Regions from separate parts of the Micromonospora sp. NPDC051196 genome, predicted to be linked through region 2. Evidence: predicted binding sites of a transcription regulator. Region 2 holds the regulator's gene; the other holds the start of a gene.
The links. Region 2 encodes HrcA, which represses chaperone genes, less so after heat shock. Its sites were predicted from a motif close to GGTTNGCACNCTCNNNNNGAGNGTGCNAACC; they were not measured.

Region 1 (7,313 bases), on a different contig from region 2:
AGGGTCTCCAGGAAGGCCAGCGGCGCGTCGGCGAGCATCTCCAGACGCAGCGCACGCATCCGGCCGGCGTCGGTGGGCCGGACCCGCCGCACCTCGGCCCGCAGAGGGGCCGTATCGCCCGGGAAGCTGATCATGTCCGCATACCTATCACAATGACAGCCGACGATGTGGCTACTCGGAATATGCCCGATTTGTGGTCGTGCGCCGTCGTCACGCTTCGTGTACCGTGCGATTTCGGTCACCCTATTCCGTGGTCGTCGATGACTGCCGAAGACGGTGAGTTCCGGGCTGTTCGGCGTGCCGATGGTCCGGGGTAGTGGAACGCCGCGCAGAGTGAGGACAACACCGTGGCACAGGGCACCGTGAAGTGGTTCAACGCTGAAAAGGGCTACGGCTTCATCGCCGTCGACGGCGGGCAGGACGTATTCGTCCACTTCTCCGCGATCGAGATGGACGGCTACAAGGCGCTGGACGACGGCCAGCGGGTCGAGTTCGAGATCGCCCAGGGCCAGAAGGGCCCCCAGGCCGAGCGGGTGCGCGTCATCGCCTGAGTGCATCCCACCCACGCCGGGTAGACCGCCGGTACGGGTGGCGTGATCGCGGCCGGAGGGGGGCTGCGGTGCGGATACCTCACAAGGGAAGATCATGGGCCGGATCCAGCTGTCGCTGAGGAGGGTTCATGTCCGACCAGTCACCCCCGGCAGGTCCACCGCATTCGTCGCCCGACGAATCGGCCCCGTCCGCCGGTGCTTCCAGTTGGCAGCCCTCGGACCCGACCGCACCTGCCCCGTCGGCGCCAGATCCGGCCGGAGCCGGTCCGCTGTCGACTCCGCCACCCGGTGGATTCGGTCCGCCTTCAGTCCCGCCGGGTGGGTCCAGTGCGCCGGTGGTCCCCCCGGGTGGGTACGGCCCGCCGGTGGTCCCGCCGGGTGGGTTCGGTCCGTCTGCGGTTCCGCCGGGTGGGTCTGGTCCGCCGATGGTTCCGCCACCGGGTAATCCGCCGCCTTGGGCCGGCTATCCCGGCCAGCCGGTCCCACCGGCCGGTCAGCCACACCAGCCGGCCTATCCGGGCCAGCCCTACTACGGCTGGTACGACCCGGCGGCGTACGGGTTCTATCCGGCCGATGCTCTGGTCACCCCGCCCGGTGCGGGCCTGGGCGGTTGGTTCACCCGCTGTCTGGGTGCGGTACGCCGGGGCTGGCACCTGCTGCTGCCGATTCTCGTGCTGACCCAGGTGTTGCCGGCGGGGGCGCTGTCGGTGCTCGGGCTGGTCTTCGACCCTTCGGCCAGCTGGGAGGCCGAGCTCGCCGCCGACTCCGCAGCCCTGCCCGCCAACTTCGGTGTCGACATGGCGAAGTGGATGGGGGTGCTGATCGGCGGAAGCCTGATCTTCGGTCTGGTGCAGTGCATCGGCTGGGCCGCCGGTACCTGGGTGATCACCCGGCAGGCGGCCGGTGAGCAGGTCACCCTCGGGGCCGCCCTCGGCTACGGCCTGCGCCGGGCGCTCGGCCTCTGGGGCTGGATGTTGATCTTCACCCTGATCGTGACCGTTGGCTTCTGTCTCTGTTTCCTGCCCGGCGTCTATGCGGCTTTCGCGCTGGCCATGGCCGGTCCGGTCTACCTCTTCGAGCGCCGCGACCCGATCGGACGATCGCATCGGATGCTGCGTGACCGGCTGGGTCTGCTGCTCGGGCGGGTGGCGCTGACGATCGCAGCGGTGATCGGCATCGGGCTCGTCGCCAGCCTGGTGGAGGCGGTGGTGCTCGTACCGTTCGGTGTCACGCCGTTCGAAGCTGCGGGCACGGCGGTCGGCGCGATCCTGGCGATCTTCGTGGTGGCCCTGCTGGGGGTGCCGGCATACCTCGCTCAGCTGGTCGGACTGGTGGTCACGTACGCCGAGCAGCGGGCTCACGAGGGCCCGGTGAACAGCGGGCAACTGGCTGCCGAACTCGGCTGAGCCGGGCGATCGTGCTTGCACTCGGCAGGGGAGAGTGCTAAACAAGTCATTGGCACTCGCATGGCGTGAGTGCCAGCTGGTCGGGACGGTGGGGCTGCGGTCGCACTCGTGGCATAACCACGGGTGAGGCACGTGGCCGGTCGTCGCGGGCTATCCGGCCCGGCCGAGGAGACGTCGTCGTCGCCAGGTGGCGACGTCCCAAGGTGCGTACACCAGACGGTTCATCCGGGGCACACACTCGGGTGGCCCGTGAGTGTCCAGGAGGACAACGCCGTATGGCCAAGATGATCGCGTTCGACGAAGAGGCGCGCCGCGGCCTCGAGCGGGGCATGAACCAGCTCGCCGACGCCGTGAAGGTGACCCTCGGCCCCAAGGGCCGCAACGTCGTGCTCGAGAAGAAGTGGGGTGCCCCCACCATCACCAACGATGGTGTGAGCATCGCCAAGGAGATCGAGCTCGAGGACCCGTACGAGAAGATCGGCGCTGAGCTGGTCAAGGAGGTCGCCAAGAAGACCGACGACGTGGCCGGTGACGGCACGACGACGGCGACCGTCCTGGCCCAGGCTCTCGTTCGCGAGGGTCTGCGCAACGTGGCCGCCGGCGCCAACCCGATGGCCCTGAAGCGGGGCATCGAGGCCGCGGTCGCGAACGTCTCGGAGGAGCTGCTCAAGCTCGCCAAGGACGTCGAGACCAAGGAGCAGATCGCCTCCACCGCCTCCATCTCCGCTGGTGACACCAGCGTCGGCGAGATCATCGCCGAGGCGATGGACAAGGTCGGCAAGGAAGGCGTCATCACCGTCGAGGAGAGCAACACCTTCGGCCTGGAGCTGGAGCTCACCGAGGGTATGCGCTTCGACAAGGGCTACATCTCGGCCTACTTCATGACCGACCCGGAGCGTATGGAGGCCGTCTTCGACGACCCGTACATCCTGATCGCCAACAGCAAGATCTCGTCGGTCAAGGACCTGCTCCCGATCCTGGAGAAGGTCATGCAGTCGGGCAAGCCGCTGCTGATCATCGCCGAGGACCTGGAGGGCGAGGCCCTGGCCACCCTGGTGGTCAACAAGGTCCGTGGCACCTTCAAGTCGGTCGCCGTCAAGGCGCCGGGCTTCGGTGACCGCCGCAAGGCCATGCTGACCGACATCGCCATCCTCACCGGTGGCCAGGTCATCAGCGAGGAGGTCGGCCTCAAGCTGGACGCCACCGGCCTCGAGATGCTGGGCCGCGCCCGCAAGGTCGTGGTGACCAAGGACGAGACCACCATCGTGGACGGCGCCGGCGACGCCGAGCAGATCCAGGGCCGGGTCAACCAGATCCGGGCCGAGATCGACAAGAGCGACTCCGACTACGACCGGGAGAAGCTGCAGGAGCGTCTGGCCAAGCTGGCCGGCGGTGTTGCGGTGATCAAGGTCGGCGCGGCCACCGAGGTCGAGCTGAAGGAGCGCAAGCACCGCATCGAGGACGCCGTCCGCAACGCGAAGGCCGCCGTCGAGGAGGGCATCGTCCCGGGTGGTGGCGTCGCGCTGGTGCAGGCTGGCAAGACCGCCTTCGACAAGCTGGACCTGGCCGGCGACGAGGCGACCGGCGCGCAGATCGTCAAGATCGCGCTGGACGCCCCGCTGCGGCAGATCGCCGTCAACGCCGGCCTTGAGGGCGGCGTCGTGGTCGAGCGGGTTCGCAACCTGGACGCGGGTCACGGCCTCAACGCCGCGACCGGCGAGTACGTCGACCTGCTGGCCGCCGGCATCATCGACCCGGCCAAGGTGACCCGGTCGGCGCTGCAGAACGCCTCGTCGATCGCCGCGCTGTTCCTCACCACCGAGGCCGTGGTGGCGGACAAGCCGGAGAAGACCCCGGCCGCCCCGGCTGGCCCGGGTGGCGGGGACATGGACTTCTGAGTCCAGCTCCAACGCCGAAAGGGCGGGCCGCGTCAGCGGCCCGCCCTTTCGCTATCTGGGCAACGGGCGCTGGTTGCGCCGCTTCTGCGCCCGGTCGTACGGCGGGCGGTGCGGCACCGGCTCGTCCACCAGGATGAGTGGCTCCTCGGGCGGTTCGACCGTCCCGGTCATCTCCGCCAGCTGTTCGGCGTCGCCGTAGTCCAGCCGGTCGATCGGCAGTTTGCCCGGCAGTTTGTGGGCCGGGGCCCAGCTGACAGGCGACGCCTCCTGGGCCTGATCGTCGTCCGTGGTCATGGCTGCCTCCTCTATCCGAAACGGTAAGGGGCGTCGATGACCCCGGCGGGCGAACGGCGCTATCGGAGGCTATGTGCTATTCGTCCGTCATTGTCTGGTCGAGGCTCTTGCGGTATAGGAAGAAGACCCGCTCGATCCGGGCGCCCGCACTACGCGAATAGAAAGGCACCGGACCGACCCAACCGATCTGCGCGGTCCCGATGCCGGCCGCCCGCTGGTCGGCCAGGCAGCGCCGCAGCAGGACGCCGCCGATGCCGGACCCCTCGGCGGCGGGTGCGGTGCCCATCGGTCCGAACCAACTCGGCCGCGACGACCCGTACGCGGCGAAGCCGAGCAACTCGCCGTCGCGTTCGGCCAGATGGCAGCCGGCGTCCGGGCGTCCGAGCGAGCCGGCCAACTCGGCGTCCCAGGAGCCGCCGAAGGTGGCGCGGGCGAAGGCGGCGAGCGCCGGCAGGTCGGCGGGCTCGGCACGGCGTACGGACACCCCCTGCCCGGCCAGGCGGGCCTCGGCGGCCTGCGTGGACCGCAGCGCCGGTGACCCGTCGTACGACAGGTCGGCGGTCATGTTCCAGGCCGTACGGTCCTGCGTGTAGCCGAGGGCGAGGGCCAGGCAGATCGCCGGGGTGTACCGGACATCCACCCCGGGCCAGGCGTAGTGCGGCGGATTGCCGGCGAGGAGCACCTCGACCGCGCCGAGGTCGGCCAGCGCTCGCTCGGCGTGCCCGACCAGAATCCGGCCGATGCCCTGACGCCGTCGTCGCGGGTGCACGGCCACCAGGTCCACGTGCCCCGTGCGGCCGTCCGCGCCGGCCACCGAACTGATCAGTACGCCGACCAACTCGTCGTCCCGGTACGCGCCGAACACCCGTACCGTCCGGTCGTCGCTCGCCCGTTCCCAGAGCGTCGCCACGAGTGACCTGGCCTCGGCCGCGTCCTCCGGCAGGTCGAGCGCCTGTTGACACAGCCCTGTCACCTCGGAAGCCCGTTCGATGGTCAACTCTGCGACGGTCGTCTCGGCATCCATGGCTGCCGACCATAGATCACGGTCGACCGGGTGTCAGCCTCGCTCATGGCGGGGTGCTGATGCCCCCTCGGATGCTCAACGGATCTTCGACGGCGGACTTGGTGACCACCTGGATCACCCCGCAGCACAGGGCCACGATGAGCGCCGGCACGCCCAGCAGGACCAGCAGCGCCATGCCGCGCCACCGGGCAAACGATGGCACCAGGGGAGCCGTCCCGGATGAATGACCGTGCATGAGCCTGCAAGATAGCAGTTCAAGAGCATTTTTGTGACCCCTTGACGAGGCTTGCTCACATTCCGTGAGGTCAGCTGCGGGCGGCGCGTACGGCTGCGTACGCGTTGACCAGGCCCGCGCCGATCACGTTCTGCGTACCGCCGCAGGCGTCGGCCCGCTCCGCCGAACCGGTGCCGGCCGGCACGGCAGTGGCCGTGGCGCGCAGCAGTTGCCGGGTCCGATCCAGGTCGCCGACGAGATCCGGGTTGGCCGACCACATCAGCGCGACCACGCCCGCCACCTGGGGAGTGGCCATGGACGTGCCGTCGAGCGTGGCGTACCCGCCACCGGGCATCGCAGAGAGCACGTCCGCCCCGGGGGCCATCAGGTCCGGTTTGGCCACCCCGCCGGGCGCCGGGCCACGGGAGGAGAAGGCGGCGACCCGACGCTGCTGGTCCACCGCACCGACGGTGAGCACATCCGGGTACGGCGCGGGTGGGTCCTGTACCGAGCGGCAGAGCGGTCCACTGTTGCCGGCCGCCGCGACGACCAGGATTCCCGCCGCCTCCAACGCGTCCGTGGCCGGCCGTAGCGCCATCGGGTCGCAGCCCTCGATCGGCGGGCAGCCCCACGAGTTGGTCAGGATCTCCGGCGCCCGGGTCGGCCGTCCGTCGGTGAACGGGTCGCCGCCGGGCGGGAAGGGCGCCAGCATGAACTGGAGGCAGTCGAGGTAGGCCGCCGGATTGCCGAGGTTGCGGTCGAGGTTGACGCAACCCACCCAGTCCGCCCCGGGCGCGACGCCGATGCCGCCACGGCCGACCGCACTGCCCGTCGTGTGGGTGCCGTGCCCGCTGCGGTCGGTCGGCGTACGAGTGCCGTTCCACGGGTCGAACCAGGAGTCGTCGCCACCCCGGTAGTTCTCGGCCAGGGTCGGATGCCGCCCGTCGACCCCGGAGTCGGAGCTACCCACGGTCACCCCGGCTCCGGTGACCCGCAACTCGGACCAGACCCGGTCGGCACCGATCATGGTGATGTTCCAGGGCGGTCCCTGCGGTGCGGGCGCGTCACCGGCCGACGGCTCGGCGGGGGACGGCAGTGGGCGTAGCCGCTGGCTGACCAGCACCCGAGCCACTTCGGGCCGGCTGGTCAGCCAGGCCCGTACCGCCGGACCACCGTCCACCTCGATCGCGTTGACCAGGTAGTAGGGCCGGTGGTCCAGCCGCAGCCGGCGCAGCTCGCTGCGTAGGTCGACCTGCGTGCGCTCGGCGGTGGCGACCAGCCGCCGGTAGACCTCCCCGGCGCGGGCGTCCCGGCCTGCCTTACCGGTGCCGGCTGGCAGGTCGGCGAGATCGGCCTGTTCCCGCAGCAGCACGAAGAGCCGCTCGCCGTGCAGGCCGGGTTGGCCGGCCCCAACACCCACCGCGGCGACCGCGACCAGCAGGACCAGCGTGGTCAGCCCGGCCACCGCCGGGCGTGGCGGGCGCGCCGCCGGACGGGCCAGCAGCAGGCCGTACGCGAGCGCCAGAACGAGCGCGACGACGAGCCCGGCGCCGGCGGCCACCGCCACCCAGAACGGTACGTCCCGGGAACTGGCCAGCAGCAGACTGATCTCCTCCGGGTCGGTGAACGCCAGCGGGCCGAACACGGTGAGCCCGACCAGCCAGACGGTGGAGGTACGGCCGGCGATCCGGGGGTGTCGACCGGTCAGCGCGTGCAGCGCGGCCAGCGCGAAGCCCGCCGGTGGCAGCGCCACCAGCAGTGGCAACTGGGCACCGGACTGACCGGCGCCGGCGCCGACCAACAGCAGCACCACTCCCGCGGCCAGCCCGCCCAGCAGGACCAGTCGAGCCGGCCGGGGCGGCCCGCCGCCGGTGAAGTGGCCCCAGAACCGGGCATCGAGCAGTGCCGCCGCCAGCGCTCCGACGG
Region 2 (7,313 bases):
CGCCGCGTCGGCCGTACGCCCCGGCGAGGAAGCCGGGCATGGCACCGTCGTGCCCGACATGCACCACCCGGTCGCCCTGCGGCACCAGGATCAGCCCGAGGCCGAAGCCGGCGTTCCACACGGCCTCGTCGGTGACCGTCACCGGCCAGCGCATCTCCTCGACGGTGGCCGGGGTCAGCACCCGCCCGGCCGCGTCCATCGCCGCCGGATCGGCCAGGAACGCCGCCCAGCGGGCCATGTCGGTGGCCGTGCTCCACAGTTGCGCGGCCGGACCGACGGCACCGAAGTCGGTCGGCGGCTCCGGATGCGCCTCGTCGGAGTAGGCGTCGACCAGATAGCCGGTGGCCGCCCGAGGGCCAGGTGTGACCGTGGTGCTGGTCAGTCCGAGCGGGGTCAGCACCCGCTCGGTCAACACCTCGGCCCAGGTACCGCCGCGCAACTGCCCGACCAACCGGCCGAGCAGTGCCACTCCCAGGTTGGAGTAGTGGAACCGGCGGCCGGGCGGCAACACCCGCTCGGCCCGGGCCAGCTCGGCGACCAGTCGGTCGGCGTCCGGCACCCGCAACGTGTCCCAGACGTCGCCGTACGGCTCGCGTTGCAGGCCGGCGGTGTGCGACAACAGCCGGCGTACGGTCAACTCGCCGTGTGCCGGCAGGTCGAGGTGCCGGTCCAACGGATCATCGAGGTCGAGCAGGCCCTCGTCGCGGCACTGCATGACCAGTACGGCGGTGAAGGTCTTCGTCACCGACCCGATCCGGAACCGGGTCTGCTCGTCCAGCGCGGTGTCGTTGCCGGTGCCGCCGACCGTGCACGTCCACACCGCCCGGTCGGCCCGGTACACGGCGGCCGAGACCGCCGGTACCCGGGCCTGCGCCTGGACCCGGCACACCATCCGTTCCAGGTGCGGGGCGGCGGCGGTACGGCCGGCGGCCGAACTCACGCCAAGCTCCGGGCCAGCATCGGGCCGAGCGGCGCCCCGCCCAGCAGGTGCGCGTGCGCGTGGAACACCTCCTGGCCGCCGTAGGTGCCGGTGTTGAACATCAGCCGGAACCCGTCGCCGAGCAGCCCCTCGTCCTCGGCCACGGCGGCGGCCGTGGCCAGCACCTCACCGGCCAGTACCGGGTCGCCCTGGCCGAGGGTGGCCACGTCGGCGTAGTGCTCCTTGGGGATGACCAGCACGTGCACCGGCGCCTTCGGATCGATGTCGCGGAAGGCAAGCGTGGTGGGGGTCTCGCGGACCACCGTGGCCGGGATCTCCCCGGCGACGATCCGACAGAACAGACAGTCAGCAGTACTCACCGGGGCAGTGTAAGGAAGGGCCCCCTCCTAACGTCTCAGGTATAGGAAGGGCCCCTTGTCAACACTGCCCAGCGGTACGGCAGGATGACCCGCATGGCGGGACGGGCGGTGCTGGTCACGGGCGGTTCACGTGGCATCGGGCGGGCGGTGGTTCAGGCCTTCGCCGCCTCCGGCGACCGGGTGGCGATCCACCACCGCGACTCGGCCCAACTGGCCGAGCAACTGCGGGCCGAGTTGCCGGGCACGGGCCACGTGGTGGTCCGTGCCGACCTCGCCGACCCCGACGCGGTACGGACGATGGTGGACGAGGCCGCCGACCGCCTCGGCGGGCTCGACGTGCTGGTCAACAACGCCGGCGTGTTCGGACCGGCCGATCCGCCGCATCCCGTCTTCGGCAGCAGCTATGAGCAGTGGCGGCAACGTTGGCGACAGGTGTGCGACACCAACCTGTTCGGGGCGGCCAACGCCGCCTGGTGCGCCGCCCAGCACATGCGCACGCGAGGTGGTCGCATCGTCAACGTCTCCTCGCGCGGCGCGTTCCGCGGCGAGCCGACCAATCCGGCGTACGGTGCCAGCAAGGCCGGTCTCAACGCGATGGCCCAGTCGCTGGCGGTGGCCCTGGCGCCGTACGGCATCGCGGTGGCCACGGTCGCGCCCGGGTTCGTCGAGACGGACATGACCAACGAGCACCTCAAGGCTCCGCGGGGTGCGGCGATCCGGGCCCAGAGCCCCTTCGACCGGGTGGCCCGTCCCGAGGAGATCGCTGCGGCCGTGCACTGGCTGGCCAGCCCCGAGGCGGAGTGGGCCTCCGGCACCATCATCGACCTCAACGGCGCCTCCTACCTGCGCACCTGACGCAGCAGGCCGAAACCGGGGTCTACCAGCGCAGGAGGCGGGTGGCGAGGACGGCCAGGGCGGCCACCCCGGCGGTGGAGGTACGCAGCACCGAGGGGCCTAGGCGGACCGGGTGCGCGCCGGCCTCCTGGAAGGCTGCCAACTCGGTCGGGGTGATGCCCCCCTCGGGGCCGACCACCAGCACGATCTCACCCCGGTCGGGCAGCTCGACGGTGGTCAGCCGGTCGGTCGCCTCCTCGTGCAGGACGAATCCGGCGGCGGCACCGGCGATCCGCCGGGCAACCGACCCGGTGGGCTCGTCCGGCGCGCCCGCCACCACCGGCAGCCACGCCCGGCGGGCCTGCTTGGCCGCCTCCCGAGCCGTGGCCACCCACTTGCCCCGGGCCCGTACGCCCCGGTCACCGCGCCACTGCACCACCGACCGGCCGGCCGCCCAGGGGACGATCTCGTCCACTCCCGCCTCGGTCATCGCCTGTACGGCCAGTTCACCCCGGTCGCCCTTGGCGATGCCCTGCACCACCACCAGTCGGGGGTTCGCCGCGTCGACGTACCCCCGCCGGGTGATCTCGATGTCGAGGGTGCCGCGGCCGACGGCGGTGACCACGGCGGCGGCCGTGCCGCCCCGGCCGTCGCCGAGCAGCAGTTCCTCGCCGACCCGTAGCCGTTGCACGGTGGCGGCGTGGTGCCCCTCGGGGCCGTCGAGCACCATCGAGTCGGCGGTGGGCAGCGACTCGACCAGGAACAGCGGAGCGGACATGTCCGGCAGCCTCGACCAGGACCGACTCAGGCGTGGCCGTTGAAGGCGTCACGCATCCGGGAGAAGAAGCCGCCCTGCTTGGTGAGTTCGGCGACCTCCTCGCCGCGGGTCTTGGCGAAGTCGCGCAGCATCCGCTCCTGGTCGGCGTCGAGCTTCGTCGGGGTACGCACGTCTAGGTGGACGTAGAGGTCACCACGACCGGTGCCACGCAGGTGGGGTACGCCCCGGGCGCGCAGCCGCAACGTGCTGCCCGGCTGGGTGCCCGGCTTGACGTCGACCGGCTCCTCACTGTCGAGCGTCTTGATGGTCAGCCGGGTGCCGAGTGCCGCGGCGGTCATCGGCACGGTGACCCGACAGTGCAGGTCGTCGCCCTTGCGGGAGAAGACGTCGTGCGGCCGCTCGTGGATCTCGACGTAGAGGTCACCGGCGGTGCCACCACCCGGGCCCACCTCGCCCTGCTGGGCGAGCCGGATCCGCATGCCGTCCTCCACCCCGGCCGGGATCTTGACGGTCAGCGACCGGCGGGTCCGGACCCGCCCGTCACCGGCGCAGGTCGGGCAGGGGTGCGGGATGGTGGTGCCGTAGCCCTGGCAGACCGTGCACGGCCGGGCGGAGACCACCTGGCCGAGGAAGGTGCGCTGCACCGACTGCACCTCGCCCCGGCCACCGCACGCCTCGCAGGTGGCCAGGTGGGTGCCGGCGGCGGTGCCCGCACCGGAGCAGGTGGTGCAGAGCACGGCGGTGTCCACCGTGATCGGCGCCTCCACCCCGAAGGCGGTCTCCTGAAGGTCCAGTTCCAGCCGCAGGATCGCGTCGGCACCGGGTCGGGTACGCGGTCGCGGTCCCCGGCCGGCGCCGGTGGCCCCGCCGAAGAACGCGTCCATGATGTCCTGGAAGCCGACGAACGGACCGGCACCGCCGGGCCCACCCGGGCCGCCGGCACCGCCGCCGCCCGGGGCCAACGGGTCGCCACCGAGGTCGACGATCTGCCGCTTCCGATCGTCCGAGAGGACCTCGTACGCGGCGTTGATGTCCTTGAACTTCTCCTGTGCCTCCGGGTCCGGATTGACATCCGGGTGGAACTGTCGCGCCAGCTTGCGGTACGCGCGCTTGATCTCGTCGTCGGAGGCGCCTCGGCTGACGCCGAGAATGCCGTAGTAGTCCCTGGCCACTGCGTTCCGTGTCCTCGTGTTCGTCTCGCGTTACGCCGGTCGGCGGCGGCAGCCCACCGTCGGCCCTGACTGATCAGTTCTGGGCCAGCAGCTCGCCCACGTAGCGTGCCACGGCCCTCACCGTGGCGATGGTCCCGGGGTAGTCCATCCGGGTCGGCCCCAGCACGCCCATCCCCCCGACGATGGTCGCGCCCGGGCCGTAGCCGGTGCTGACCACGGATGCCGCCCGCAGGTTGTCGATCTCGTTCTCGTCGCCGATGCGCACCCGCAGCGTGCTCGGCTCAACCTCGCCGATGAGTTTGAGCAGGACGACCTCCTCCTCGAGCGCCTCGAGGACCGGTCGCAGGGATCCCTGGAAGTCCAGCAGCCCGCCGCGGGCGAGGTTGGCGGTGCCGGCCAGCGCGATCCGTTCCTCGTGCCGCTCGACCAGCGTCTCCAGCAGCACGGTCGACAGGGTGGTCATGGCCGGACGCAGGTGCGGCACGGACTCCTCGATGAGGGCCTGCACCAGCGGCGGGGTTTCCGACAGCTGGATGCCGACCAGCTTCTCGTTGATCGTCCGACGCAGGTCTATGACGTCGTCGGCGAGGATCGGGGCCGGCAACTCGACCAGTCGCTGCTCGACCCGCCCAGTGTCGGCGATCACGACCAGCATCAGCCGGGTGGTCGAGATCGGCACCAGTTCCAGGTGCCGGACACGAGACCGGGCCAGGCTCGGGTACTGCACCACGGCGACCTGTCGGGTCAGCTGCGCCAGCAGCCGGACCGTGCGGTGCACCACGTCGTCGAGGTCGACCGCCCCGGCCAGGAACCGCTCGATGGCTCGGCGTTCAGCTGGGCTGAGCGGCTTGACCCGGCTCAACCGGTCGACGAAGAGCCGGTAGCCACGGTCGGTGGGCACCCGGCCGGCGCTGGTGTGCGGCTGGCGGATGTAGCCCTCCTCCTCCAGCACGGCCATGTCGTTGCGGACGGTGGCCGGCGACACGCCGAGCTGGTGCCGCTCGACCAGCGCCTTGCTGCCGACCGGCTCCTGGGTGGCGACGTAGTCCTCGACAATCGCCCGCAGCACGGCGAGCTTGCGGTCGTCGAGACCCATCTCCCACCTCCTGTCGCAGGCCAGTGTCAAGCGTCCACCGCCGCCAGCGGGCGCCCTGGCACTCGACTGTAGCGAGTGCCAGTCTACGTCGAGGCCCCCGGCAGCGCGATGATCAAGAAAACAGACGTGTCCGAGGGCCGATCGTAGGGTTGACACTCGCCGGTGTCGCTATGGTGCGCCATTGCCGCTGGCACCTACCGTGAGCCCCATGACTGAACCACCTCGTCCCCCGAATTTCGGCGACGATCCCACGGCTCCGATGTCCGGATCGTCTGGCCAGGGCGGCTATCCCCCGCCCACCGGCGACCAGCCCCCGTCGGCCGGCTACCCGCCACCCGGTGGCTATCCGCCGCCTGGCGGCTACCCGCCACCCGGTGGCTATCCGCCGCCCGGCGGTTACCCTTCGCCCGGTGTCGGTTACCCGACCGGGGGCTACGGCGCGCCCGGCGGCGGCTACGGCAGCAGCGAGGACAAGACCTGGGCCCTCATCGCCCACTTCGGCGGCCCGCTCGGCGTGATCGTCGGTGGTGGCCTGCTCGGCTGGGTCGCGCCGCTGATCGCGATGATGAGCCGCGGGCAGCAGTCCCCCGCCGTCCGGGCACACGCGGTCGCCGCCCTCAACTTCCAGATCACCTGGGCGGTCGCGGGCGTGCTGGCCTGGGTGCTCGCCACGATCACCTGCTTCGTGCTGTTCTTCGTCCCGATGATCGTCTGGATCATTCCGGTGATCTTCGGCATCATCGGCGGGGTCAAGGCCAACGAGGGCACGCTCTACCGCTACCCGATGACCTACACCTTCGTGAAGCGCTGACGCCCGGTCACCGCGCTCAGGGCAGCAGGTCACGCACCACAGCGTCGGCGAGCAGCCGGCCGCGCAGGGTCAACACCCCGCGGCCGGCCGCGTGGGCGGGCGCGGCCAGCAGACCGTCGGCCACCGCCCGCGCCGCAGCCGTGCGCCCGGCGTCGTCGAGGACGTCCAGCGGCAGGCCGCCGGCCAGCCGCAGCCGCAGCATGACCTCCTCCATCCGGGCCTCGTCGGCGGTCAGCACCTCCCGCGCCAGGCCGGGTGACCGGCCGGCGGCCAGGCGTTGGGCGTACGCCGTGGGGTGTTTGACGTTCCACCAGCGCACCCCACCGACGTGGCTGTGCGCCCCCGGACCGAGGCCCCACCAGTCACCGCCGGTCCAGTAGAGCAGGTTGTGCCGGCAGCGGGCGGACGGCGTACGGGCCCAGTTGGACACCTCGTACCAGGAGAAACCGGCCGCGTCGAGGGCGGACTCGGCGGCCAGGTATCGGTCCGCGGCGACGTCGTCGTCCGGGTACGGCAGCTCACCACGACGCATCCGCGCGGCCAGCCGGGTGCCGTCCTCGACGATCAGGGCGTACGCGCTGACGTGGTCGACGCCCGCCGCCACGACCTGCTCCAGCGAGGCGGCGAAGTCCTCCGGCCGCTCCCCCGGCGTCCCGTAGATCAGATCCAGGTTGACGTGGTCGAAACCGGCGTCGCGGGCCTCGATCGCGGCGGCCGTGGCCCGGCCGGCGCTGTGCCGGCGGTCGAGCACGGCGAGCACCCCAGGGGCGACCGACTGCATGCCCAGCGAGATCCGGGTATAGCCGGCGGCCCGCAGTTCCTTGAGGGAGGCAGGGGTGACCGATTCCGGGTTGGCCTCGGTGGTCACCTCGGCGTCTTCCGCCAGCCCCCAGGTGCGGTCGATCGCGTCGAGGATGCGGGCCAGGTCGTCGGCGGGCAGCAGGGTGGGCGTACCACCGCCGACGAAGACGGTCTCCACCCGGCGGGGCGGGCGGTCACCCAGCACCCGTGCGGCGAGCGCCAACTCGGCCAGCACGGTGTCGGCATAGCTCTCCCGGCTCGCGCCGCCGCCCAACTCCTCGGCGGTGTAGGTGTTGAAGTCGCAGTAGCCGCAGCGGCTGGCGCAGAAGGGGACGTGCACGTACACCCCGAAGCCACGGTCGCCGACGGACGCGCGGGCGGAAGCGGGCAGCGCCCCGTCGGTCGGAACGGGTTCGCCTGCTGGAAGGACGCCGGGCATGGCCACTAGTGTGCCCTCACATGACCTCTCCCGACGCGCTGGTACGGGTCACCACGGCCCGCGGGGTGACGACCCTCACCCTG

Region 1: a site for HrcA is predicted at 2,005-2,035, ahead of groL (chaperonin GroEL). Genes of this name have one in related genera too.

Annotation. Positions count from the first base shown of each region.
Region 1 is NZ_JBFBAY010000003.1:448,259-455,571, reverse strand. It holds gene AB0M35_RS10475 (GNAT family N-acetyltransferase) at 1-134, opposite strand, end outside; gene AB0M35_RS10470 (cold-shock protein) at 348-551, shown strand; gene AB0M35_RS10465 (hypothetical protein) at 977-1,957, shown strand; gene groL (chaperonin GroEL) at 2,233-3,855, shown strand; gene AB0M35_RS10455 (hypothetical protein) at 3,907-4,149, opposite strand; gene AB0M35_RS10450 (GNAT family N-acetyltransferase) at 4,226-5,173, opposite strand; gene AB0M35_RS10445 (hypothetical protein) at 5,217-5,348, opposite strand; gene AB0M35_RS10440 (S8 family serine peptidase) at 5,479-7,313, opposite strand, start outside.
Region 2 is NZ_JBFBAY010000013.1:45,141-52,453, reverse strand. It holds gene AB0M35_RS22790 (serine hydrolase domain-containing protein) at 1-892, opposite strand, end outside; gene AB0M35_RS22785 (histidine triad nucleotide-binding protein) at 937-1,299, opposite strand; gene AB0M35_RS22780 (SDR family oxidoreductase) at 1,393-2,154, shown strand; gene AB0M35_RS22775 (16S rRNA (uracil(1498)-N(3))-methyltransferase) at 2,177-2,911, opposite strand; gene dnaJ (molecular chaperone DnaJ) at 2,938-4,083, opposite strand; gene hrcA (heat-inducible transcriptional repressor HrcA) at 4,157-5,179, opposite strand; gene AB0M35_RS22760 (DUF4870 domain-containing protein) at 5,388-5,990, shown strand; gene hemW (radical SAM family heme chaperone HemW) at 6,007-7,230, opposite strand; gene AB0M35_RS22750 (enoyl-CoA hydratase-related protein) at 7,251-7,313, shown strand, end outside.